DNA from 2 places in the Streptomyces sp. NPDC006733 genome. Region 2 is predicted to be linked to the other one. Evidence: riboswitches for the same ligand, from Rfam matches in the RefSeq annotation. Region 2 holds a riboswitch; the other holds the start of a gene.
The links. Region 2 has a riboswitch for S-adenosylmethionine ahead of ABZ721_RS36900 (aminotransferase class V-fold PLP-dependent enzyme). Riboswitches for the same ligand answer to the same signal wherever they lie in the genome.

Region 1: another riboswitch for S-adenosylmethionine. It lies ahead of thrC (threonine synthase); the one in region 2 lies ahead of ABZ721_RS36900 (aminotransferase class V-fold PLP-dependent enzyme).

What each region holds. Positions count from the first base shown of each region.
Region 1 is NZ_JBEYJD010000001.1:91,164-96,277, forward strand. It holds gene ABZ721_RS00420 (trehalose-6-phosphate synthase) at 1-972, opposite strand, end outside; gene ABZ721_RS00425 (glucosyl-3-phosphoglycerate synthase) at 1,058-2,038, opposite strand; SAM riboswitch class I at 2,232-2,373, shown strand; gene thrC (threonine synthase) at 2,391-3,686, shown strand; gene ABZ721_RS00435 (MoaD/ThiS family protein) at 3,683-3,958, shown strand; gene ABZ721_RS00440 (cold-shock protein) at 4,365-4,568, shown strand; gene groL (chaperonin GroEL) at 4,975-5,114, shown strand, end outside.
Region 2 is NZ_JBEYJD010000066.1:4,197-9,310, forward strand. It holds gene ABZ721_RS36890 (cytochrome bc complex cytochrome b subunit) at 1-660, shown strand, start outside; gene trpD (anthranilate phosphoribosyltransferase) at 797-1,861, shown strand; SAM riboswitch class IV at 2,144-2,259, shown strand; gene ABZ721_RS36900 (aminotransferase class V-fold PLP-dependent enzyme) at 2,305-3,663, shown strand; gene ABZ721_RS36905 (Lrp/AsnC ligand binding domain-containing protein) at 3,710-3,991, opposite strand; gene ABZ721_RS36910 (rhomboid family intramembrane serine protease) at 3,988-4,767, opposite strand; gene ABZ721_RS36915 (hypothetical protein) at 4,907-5,114, shown strand, end outside.

The DNA.
Region 1 (5,114 bases), on a different contig from region 2:
GGGGTACGCGAAGGCGATGTGCACGACGCGCTCGTGCCACTCCGGGTGCTCGGTGAGCAGCTGCCGGTAGGCGAGGAAGCCGCGCACGATGTTCTTGGAGAGCTCGGTGCGGTCGACGCGGACGATCGTGCGCCGGCCGTCGCCGACCTCGGAGCGCAGCGCGGCCAGCCGCTCCTCGACGTCGTCCTGGTGTGAGCGCTCCCGCAGGAAGTCGGCGTCGGCACCCAGCCCGTGCACGCCGATCCGCGTGGTGCGGCCCTCGTGGGTGACGGTCAGCTCGCCGGCGTCGTCGCGGCCGACGTCCGCGCCGAGGACGTCGGCGCAGCACGCAGCGAAGGCCTCCGCCCACCGGTGGGTGAGGAACGCGGCGCGGTCCGCGCCGAGGATGCCGGTCAGCAGCTCCGCCCCGATGTCGTCGGGCAGCAGGCGGAAGTAGTCCGGCGGCGCCCACGGGGTGTGCGAGAAGTGCCCGATCCGCAGGTCCGGGCGGCGCTCGCGCAGCAGCGCGGGGGCCAGCGACAGGTGGTAGTCCTGCACCAGGACGGTGGCGCCCTCCGCGGCCTCCTCGGCGAGCGCGTCCGCGAAGGCGGCGTTGTACGTCTCGTAGGACGCCCAGTCCTGCCGGAAGTCCTCGTCGAGGAGGGGTTCCAGGTGGGTCTGGAAGAGCAGGTGGTGGACGAACCACAGCACGGAGTTGGCGATGGAGTTGTACGCGGCGCCGAAGACGTCCGGCTCGATGCCCAGCATGCGCGTCTGCGCGTCGCCCTCGCCGCGGCGGACCGCCTCGCGGTCGCCCTCGCTCATGGCCGCGCACACCCAGACCGCCCCGGCGTCGGGGCCGATGGCGCTGAGCCCGGACACCAGGCCGCCGCCGCCGCGCTTGGCGGTGAGGGTGCCGTCCTCCCCGAGGGTGTACGAGACGGGTCCGCGGTTGGAGGCGACGAGGATCGGGGCTGCGCGATGAGCGACCATGCCGCCAGCCTAGCCAGGTGTCCCGCGACGCAAACGTGCTGGCGGCGCGCGGCGGGGTCACGCCCCCCGCGCGGGACGGAACCGGTTAGCCCGTGCGGCGGGCAGCGCGGTGGCTGAGGTATTCGGGGACGGTGATCATGGGAGGGCGCTCCTCCGCCGCCACCTCGTGCGTCGAGGGTTCGAAGCCGCCGTCCGCTCCCCGGTTGAACTGGGTGAGGACGGGGCGCACCAGCTGGCCGCGGGCGAGCCGGACCTGGGCGGTGCGGTAGATCGTGGCGGCCATCCGGCCGAGCGCCTGGCCGTCCTGGTGGCGGTGGTGGCGTACTCCCACGTCCACCTGGGCCAGGGCGTCCAGGCCGACGGTGTTCAGCGCGTCGACGAGCATGCCGAGCTCGACGCCGTAGCCGACGGGGAAGGGCAGCCGCTCCAGCAGGGAGCGGCGGGCCGCGTACTCGCCGCCCAGCGGCTGCACGAAGCCCGCCAGCAGCGGCCAGTGCAGGTTGAGCAGGGGGCGGGCGACGAGCTCGGTGACGCGGCCGCCGCCGGCCGGCACCACCGTGTCGCCGGTTTCGAGCGGGCGGTCGTACATGGCCTTGACCAGCTGGACACCGGGCTCGGTCAGCAGCGGTCCGATGATCCCGTGGACGAAGCGGGCGTCGAAGTCGCGCAGGTCCGCGTCGACGAAGCAGACGATCTCGCCGCTCGTCACCAGGAGCGACCGCCACAGCACCTCGCCCTTGCCGGGCACCGCGGGCAGGCCGGGGAGTATCTCGTCCCGGTGCACGACCCTGGCTCCGGCGCGGGCCGAGACCTCCGCCGTACGGTCCGTGGAGCCCGAGTCGATCACGATCAGTTCGTCCACGAGCGGGACGGGCCCGCTCATCAGCTCGTCGCGGATGGTGCGCACGATCGCACCGACCGTGGCCTCCTCGTCGAGGGCGGGCAGCACCACGCTGACCGTGCCCCGGTCGCCCGCGGAGCGCTTGGCCGCGCGCAGCCGGTCGAGGGGGCGGTCGGCGGCGGACCAGGACCGTCGATCGAGCCAGCGCTCCACCTCTTGCAGCACGTGCGTGACTCCCTGATCGTGGGTGACGGGCGGATTCCACCCCGCGGCGGACCCCTGTGTGACCCATCTCGCGGTACGGACGACCCTCTCAAGTGTCGGGCTCGTCGGTTACAGTCTTGAACAACGCGAGTGACCACCGCATGCCGGGGTCACCACGGAAAACAAATGCCCGGGCGTGAGCCCGGTGCCACAGCGCTCATCCAGAGGGACTGAGGGAACGGCCCGCAGAAGTCCCGGCAACCCTCCCGCCACATCTCGTCGTCGACGACGCGAGGCCAGGTGGGGAAGGTGCCAATTCCGTCTCGTGGCGATCGTCGCCGCGGGGAAGATGAGGAGAAAGGGCCTCGCCGTCATGGCTGTGCAGACCATCGACACCACTGGAACCACCCCGGACACCGGAGCCGACTTCGGCCCCGCCGTCGCCCTCTCCTGCCGCGAGTGCGGAGAACGCGTCGCGCTCGGTCCGGTCTTCGCCTGCCAGGAGTGTTTCGGGCCGCTCGAAGTGGCCTACGACCTCCCCACCGGTGACCCGGAAGCGCTGCGCAAGCAGATCGAGTCCGGCCCGGCGAACATCTGGCGCTACGCGCCGCTGCTGCCCGTCCCGGCCGACGTGGTCGACAAGCCCAACCTGAACCCGGGCTGGACCAAGCTGGTCAAGGCCGACAACCTGGCCCGCGAGCTGGGCGTCACCGGCGGCCTGTACGTCAAGGACGACTCCGGCAACCCGACGCACTCCTTCAAGGACCGCGTCGTGGCCATCGCCCTGGAGGCCGCCCGCACCTTCGGCCTCACCACGCTCTCCTGCTCCTCCACGGGCAACCTGGCGGGCGCCGTCGGCGCCGCCGCCGCCCGCGCCGGCTTCCGCTCCTGCGTGTTCATCCCGCACGACCTGGAGGCCGGCAAGGTCGTCATGGCCGCGGTGTACGGCGGCGAGCTGGTCGGCATCGAGGGCAACTACGACGACGTGAACCGGTTCTGCTCCGAGCTGATCGGCGACCCGATCGGCGAGGACTGGGGCTTCGTCAACGTCAACCTGCGCCCGTACTACGGCGAGGGCTCCAAGACCCTGGCGTACGAGATCTGCGAGCAGCTCGGCTGGCGGCTGCCGGACCAGATCGTCATCCCGATCGCGTCCGGTTCGCAGCTCACGAAGATCGACAAGGGGCTCCAGGAGCTGATCAAGCTCGGCCTGGTCGAGGAGAAGCCCTACAAGATCTACGGCGCGCAGGCCGAGGGCTGCTCCCCGGTCTCCGCGGCCTTCAAGGCCGGCCACGACGTCGTGCGCCCGGTGAAGCCGGACACGATCGCCAAGTCGCTGGCGATCGGCAACCCGGCCGACGGCCCGTACGTGCTCGACATCGCCCGCCGCACCGGCGGAGCGGTCGAGGACGTCACCGACGAGCAGTGCGTGGCCGCGATCAAGCTGCTGGCCCGCACCGAGGGCATCTTCGCCGAGACCGCGGGCGGGGTGACCGTCGGCGTCCTGCAGAAGCTCATCGAGACCGGTCAGCTCGACCCGTCGCTGGAGACCGTCGTCCTCAACACCGGTGACGGCCTGAAGACCCTGGACGCGGTCGCTCCGACCACCGGCCCGACCGCCGTCATCCGCCCGACCGTTGCCGCGTTCCGAGAGGCTGGCCTCGCATGAGTGCTTCTGTTCGTATCCCGACCATTCTGCGCACCTATACCGGCGGCCAGTCGGAAGTACCGGCCGAGGGTTCGACACTCTCCGAGATCCTCGAGTCGCTGGAGAAGAACCACGCGGGTATTTCGGCGCGCGTTCTCGACGACACGGGCAAGCTGCGGCGCTTTGTGAACGTCTATGTCAATGACGACGACGTGCGCTTTTCCGAAGGTCTGCAGACCTCCGTCCCGGACGGTGCGAATGTCTCGATCATTCCGGCGGTAGCCGGGGGCTGACCTCCGTCCCTACCCAGCGCGGCGTGAACTCATGCCCCGCCCACCCTGTGGTGGGCGGGGCATTTGAGTGTGGGGCGGTAGTTGAATCGAGGTACAGTTGCGCTGGACTCCCGCCTCCCCCTCCGCTGGGTTCGGCGATTTATCGCCAAATTCGCGAGATGATTGTCGTGTAGGCGAAGTATGTCCAGTCCGAGTTGCCCCGGATCCTTGTTGTTCATCCCTTTATTTCCGATCGGTCGTGCCCAGAATTCTCGTCTGATTGACCTGTTGCAGAGGGCATCCGTACGGATACATTCGGCCGCGGTCGACGCGTTCCGGCGCCGCCCCCAACCTTGGTGGGGGTGAGGTCTGACCCGGGTCCGCGAAGTGCGGATTCGCGATAGGGCCAGCAATAGGGGAGTTAGGGATGGCTCAGGGCACCGTCAAGTGGTTCAACGCGGAGAAGGGCTACGGCTTCATCGCGGTCGACGGTGGTGCGGATGTCTTCGTCCACTACAGCGCGATCCAGATGGACGGCTACCGCACCCTCGAAGAAGGCCAGCGAGTCGAGTTCGAGATCTCGCAAGGTCAGAAGGGGCCGCAGGCAGACATGGTCCGCCTGGCCGGCTGAAGCTCCGGAGCGTCGCCGACGACGCTACGCACTCACGCCGAAGGGTCCGTGTCCCGTCAGGGGCGCGGGCCCTTCGTGCGTCCTGGTGCGGGACGCGGCTGCGGGGCGCGCGGGGCGCCCGTGGCGCGGCGGCGGGGCGCCAGGGAGGCCGCCCGGGGGGCGGCTCGGGTGGTGGGGACGGGGGCGCGCGACGCCGCTCCGGGACCCCGAGTTGTCCACAGTCGCTTGCACTCGACTAGGGCGAGTGCTAATCATTGGCGTTAGCACTCTGACAGTGAGAGTGACAGAAGGACCGGGTCGGCGAGGCCCGTTCGACCGCTGGGAAGAGCCCGGCGATCGGCAGGCCGTCCGTCGCGGGCGCCACGCGGTCCACTGAAATCCACCCCTGTCCGGGAGGACCACTTCTATGGCCAAGATCATCGCGTTCAACGAGGAAGCTCGGCGCGGCCTCGAGCGCGGGATGAACCAGCTCGCCGACGCCGTCAAGGTCACCCTCGGCCCGAAGGGCCGCAACGTCGTCCTCGAGAAGAAGTGGGGCGCCCCCAC
Region 2 (5,114 bases):
GAGATCAACGCCTGGGGCCACACCCTCAACCTGGGTGTGTTCATCCCGCTGATGATCTTCCCGCTGGTGCTGGTCGCGATCGCGGTCTACCCGTTCGTCGAGTCCTGGGTCACCGGGGACAAGCGGGAGCACCACCTGCTCGACCGGCCGCGCAACCACCCGGTCCGCACCGGCTTCGGTGCCGCCTGGCTCAGCTGGTACGGCATCCTGCTCGTCGGCGGCGGCAACGACCTGTGGGCGACGCACTTCCACCTGTCGCTCAACCAGATCACCTGGGTCGTGCGCATCGGCTTCTTCGTCCTGCCGGTGCTCGTCTTCCTCGCCACCAAGCGGATCTGCCTCGGCCTGCAGCGCCGGGACCGCGACAAGGTGCTGCACGGTCGCGAGACCGGGCTCATCAAGCGGCTCCCGCACGGCGAGTTCATCGAGGTGCACGAGCAGCTCTCCCCGGAGGCGCTGCACACGCTCACCGCGCACGACCAGCCGAAGCCGCTCGAAGCCGGCCCGGAGGTCGACGAGAACGGCGTGGAGCGCAAGATCGGCCCCATCACGAAGCTGCGCACCAAGCTGTCGCACGGCTTCTACGGCGAGGCCAGCCAGATCCCCAAGCCGACCGCCGAGGAGCACGCGGAGATCACCAGTGGCCACGGCCACCACTGATCGCCCGCTGACCCCCGGCGCCGGCTGACGGCACCGTCGAAGGGCCCCGTCCATGAACTGGACGGGGCCCTTCGCCGTGCCCGGCCCCCGATAGGCTGGGCCCGCAGTACCGACCCGACCACCAGGAGTGTGGAGCATGAGCGTTGTGACCCCGGCAGGCGGCGACAGCTCGGCCACCAACTCCTGGCCCGGCGTACTCAACCCGCTGCTGCGCGGCCATGACCTGACGGCCGACGACACCGCGTGGGCGATGGACCGGATCATGAGCGGTGAGGCCACCGACGCCCAGATCGCCGGATTCGCCGTGGCGCTGCGCGCCAAGGGCGAGACCATCGAAGAGGTGTCCGGCCTGGTCAGGACGATGTACGCGCACGCGAACCTCATCGAGGTACCGGGCCGCACCGTCGACATCGTCGGGACCGGCGGGGACCTCGCCAAGACCGTGAACATCTCCACCATGTCGGCGATCGTCGTGGCGGGCACCGGCGCGAAGGTCGTCAAGCACGGCAACCGGGCGGCGTCCTCGCAGAGCGGCTCCTCGGACGTGCTGGAGAAGCTCGGGGTCAATCTGGACCTGACGCCGAAGCGGGTGGTGGAGGTCGCCGAGGAAGCGGGCATCACGTTCTGCTTCGCGGTGAAGTTCCACCCGGCGCTGCGGCACGTGGCGGCGGCCCGGCGCGAGCTGGGCATCGCGACGACGTTCAACCTGCTGGGGCCGCTCACCAACCCGGCCCGGGTCACCTCCCAGGCGACGGGCGTCGCCGACACCCGGGCGGCGGGCATCATCGCCGGCGTGCTGGCCGAGCGCGGCTCCTCCGCGCTCGTCTTCCGCGGCGACGACGGGCTGGACGAGCTGACCACCACCGCGACGTCCCAGGTCTGGGTGGTGCGGGACGGCAAGGTCGACCAGGTCGCCTTCGACCCGCGCGACGTCGGGATCGCGCTGGTCCCCGTCGAGGCGCTGCGCGGCGCCGACGCCGCGCACAACGCGGACGTGGCCCGCCGCCTGCTGGCCGGCGAGCGCGGCCCGGTCCGCGACGCGGTCCTCCTCAACGCCGCCGCGGCCCTGGTGGCCCTCCACCCGGCCGCCGCCCCGCTGGAGGCCCAGATCGCGGAAGGCATCACGCGCGCCGCCGAGGCGATCGACTCGGGCGCGGCCCGGGCCGCGCTGGACCGCTGGGTAGCGGCCAGCAACGGGTAGCCCTTCCGGCGGATCCTCCGACGCCTGTTCGGCGGCCCGCCTGCCCGCCTGTCCGCCGGGCAGGCGGGGCCTGCCGGCGCGGGCGACCGCCGCACCGTACCGGCGTCCCGCCGCCCCCGGGCCTTCCGTCGACAGGCCCGGCCTCGGGCCGCGCCGAGCCGGCCCGACGTCTGCCGCACGGACCCCGGCGGCTGTCCGCAGGACCGGCCGCGCGGAGCGGGTGGTGTCCGTATCGCGGACCCCTGATTGCCGTCGGCGGGACTGCTGGCATACTTGGCGTCAGGTCACGAGTGACAGCGTTCGAGCCCTGGCTTGCTGTCCGGCAACCCTCCGTCCGTGGCGGGGTGCCCCAGGTGATGACCGGGCTGTGGGCGAGGTGCCCACGGCAAGCGCGGGCCCCTTTGCGACTGCTTCCGGGGTCCTGGACCCTGAGGAGCTTCGCCATGTCCGTGCACCCCGTTTCCCTGGCCACCGCCGCCCCGCTCGACGTGCTGGGCCGTGACGTCCGGGTCCCGCTGGTGACCGGTGGCGAGGTCACCTACGCCGCGCTCGACTACGCGGCGAGCGCGCCCGCCCTGCAGCGGGTCTGGGACGACGTGGCCGCGTACGCGCCCTACTACGGCAGCGTGCACCGCGGGGCCGGGTACCTGTCGCAGCTCTCCACGGACCTGTTCGAGCAGAGCCGCGCGACCGTCGCCGAGTTCCTGGGCTGCCGGGAGGGCGACCAGGTGGTCTTCACCCGCTCGACGACCGACTCGCTGAACCTGCTGGCCTCGGTGCTCCCGGCCGGCACCCAGGTCTTCGTCTTCGAGACCGAGCACCACGCCTCGCTGCTGCCGTGGCGGGACGCGCGCGTCACGTACCTCAGCGCGCCGCGCACCCCCGAGGCGGCCGTCGCCTCGCTGGAGGCGGCGCTCGCCCAGCGCGATCCGTACGGCCCCGCCCTGGTGTGCGTGACCGGCGCCTCGAACGTCACCGGTGAGCTGTGGCCGGTCCGCGAGCTGGCCGACGCCGCCCACGCGCACGGCGCCCGCATCGTGCTGGACGCCGCGCAGCTCGCCCCGCACCACCCGGTGGACATCGCCGAGCTGGACGTGGACTGGGTGGCGTTCTCCGGCCACAAGCTCTACGCCCCGTTCGGCTCCGGCGTGCTGGCCGGCCGCGCGGACTGGCTGCAGGAGGCCGAGCCGTACCTGGCGGGCGGCGGCGCGAGCCGCAAGGTCGCCCGGCGGGCCGACGGCGGGGTGGACGTCGAGTGGCACTCCAGCGCCGCCCGGCACGAGGCCGGCTCGCCGAACGTCATCGGCGTGTACTCCATCGCCTCGGCCTGCCGGGCGCTGACCGAGGCGGGCTTCGACTCGCTCGTCGAGCGGGAGCAGGGCCTGGTCGCCCGGGTCCGGGCCGGACTGGCCGAGGTGCCGCAGGTCAGGGTGCTCTCGCTGTTCGGTGACGACGCCCCCCGGGTCGGCGTCATCTCGTTCGTCGTGGACGGCTGGAACAGCTCGCACTTCGCCGCCGCGCTCTCCGCCGAGTACGGCATCGGGGTGCGCGACGGCCTGTTCTGCGCCCACCCGCTGGTCCGCACCCTGCTGGGCAGCGAGCCCTCCGAGCCGGGCGAGTGCGGCTCCCCGGAGACCGAGCCGGGCGAGAAGTCGCTCAACGCGATCCGGGTGAGCTTCGGGGCGGGTACGCCCGACGAGCACGTGGAGCGCTTCCTCGGCGCCGTCACCGAGCTCGTCCGCGACGGCGCCCGGTGGAACTACCGCACCGAGGACGGCCGCTGCGTGCCCGCCCGCGACTGAGCCGGCCGGGCGGGCACGCGGCGGCCCGCCCGTCGGGCCGCCCGCGTCAGCCTTCGAGGCCGATCGCGAAGGCCGCCTCCAGGTCGTGCTGGGAGTACGTGCGGAACGCGACGTGGGTGTCGGTGGCCTCCACGCCGGGGATCTTGCTGATCCGGCCGGGGATGACGTCCGCGAGGTCGTCGTGCCGGGCGACGCGGACCATGGCGACCAGGTCGTACGTCCCGGTGACCGAGTAGACCTCGCTGACGCTGTCCAGGGCGGCGATCGCCTCGGCGATCTCCGGGATCCGGTCGACGCTGGTCTTGATGAGCACGATCGCGGTGATCACGGCTGTAGGTCTCCTTGGGTCGCCCGGGGTGCGGTCTCCAGCTTAGGGCTTCGCCCGAAGCACACCGAGGCGGCCAGGAAGCCGAAGACGAAGCCCACCACGTGGGCCAGGTAGGCGACCCCGGGGCCCGACTGGCTGGTCCGGGCGGCCAGCCACTGCAGCGCGAACCAGAAGCCGAGGACCATCCAGGCGGGGAAGCGCAGCGGGAGGAAGAACAGGAACGGGAAGAGGCTCGTCACCCGCGCCCGGGGATAGAGGTAGAGGTACGCGCCGAGCGCCCCGGAGATGGCGCCGGAGGCGCCCACCAGGCTCTGGGTGGAGTCGGTGTTGGCGAGCGCGAAGCCGTACGTGGCGAGGTATCCGGCCGCCACGAAGAAGACCAGGTACCGGAAGCGGCCCATACGGCTCTCCACGTTGTCACCGAAAACGTAGAGAAACAGCATGTTGCCGATCAGATGCAGCCAACTTCCATGGACGAACATCGCGGTGAGCACCGAGAGGACCGCCGTCTTGGCGAACGCCTGCGGGGCCGGGCAGCCGGCCGGGAGCCCCAGCCGGTCCAGCGGCAGCCGGCCGTGGAACAGCTCGCCGGGGATGACCCCCCAGTGCGCGAAATAGACCGCCTGGGCGCACTGGAGCTGGTCACCCTTGCCGTAAGAGGGGTTGAACCCCGAGATCGGGCCCAGCAGGAACACCACGGTGCACAGGGCGATCAGGGCGTACGTCACCACGGGGGTGCGGCGGACCGGGTTCGCGTCGTAGACCGGGATGACCATGCACCGATCATGACGGAACGGGCGTATCGGTCCGGGGGCGCCTCGCCGCAGCGCCGCCTGCCGTGGAGGCCGTAGGGTAACCGGAACGCGCGCGTACGCCACGTGCCGACCCGAAAGTCCTGAAAGAGGTGTCCGCCCGATGCCGGTTCCCCTGCCGACCGCGACGACCCGGTGGCGCTGCACGCTGTGCGGCAACCTGACCCGGTTCGATGTCACGCGATCGACCAAGGTCGTCGAGTACATCCACCTGGACCTCGCCGGCGAGCCGAAGGTCGAGGAGACCGAGGTGCTCAGCGAGACCGTGGAGTCGGTGCGCTGCCGCTGGTGCAACGCGGCCGACCAGGTCG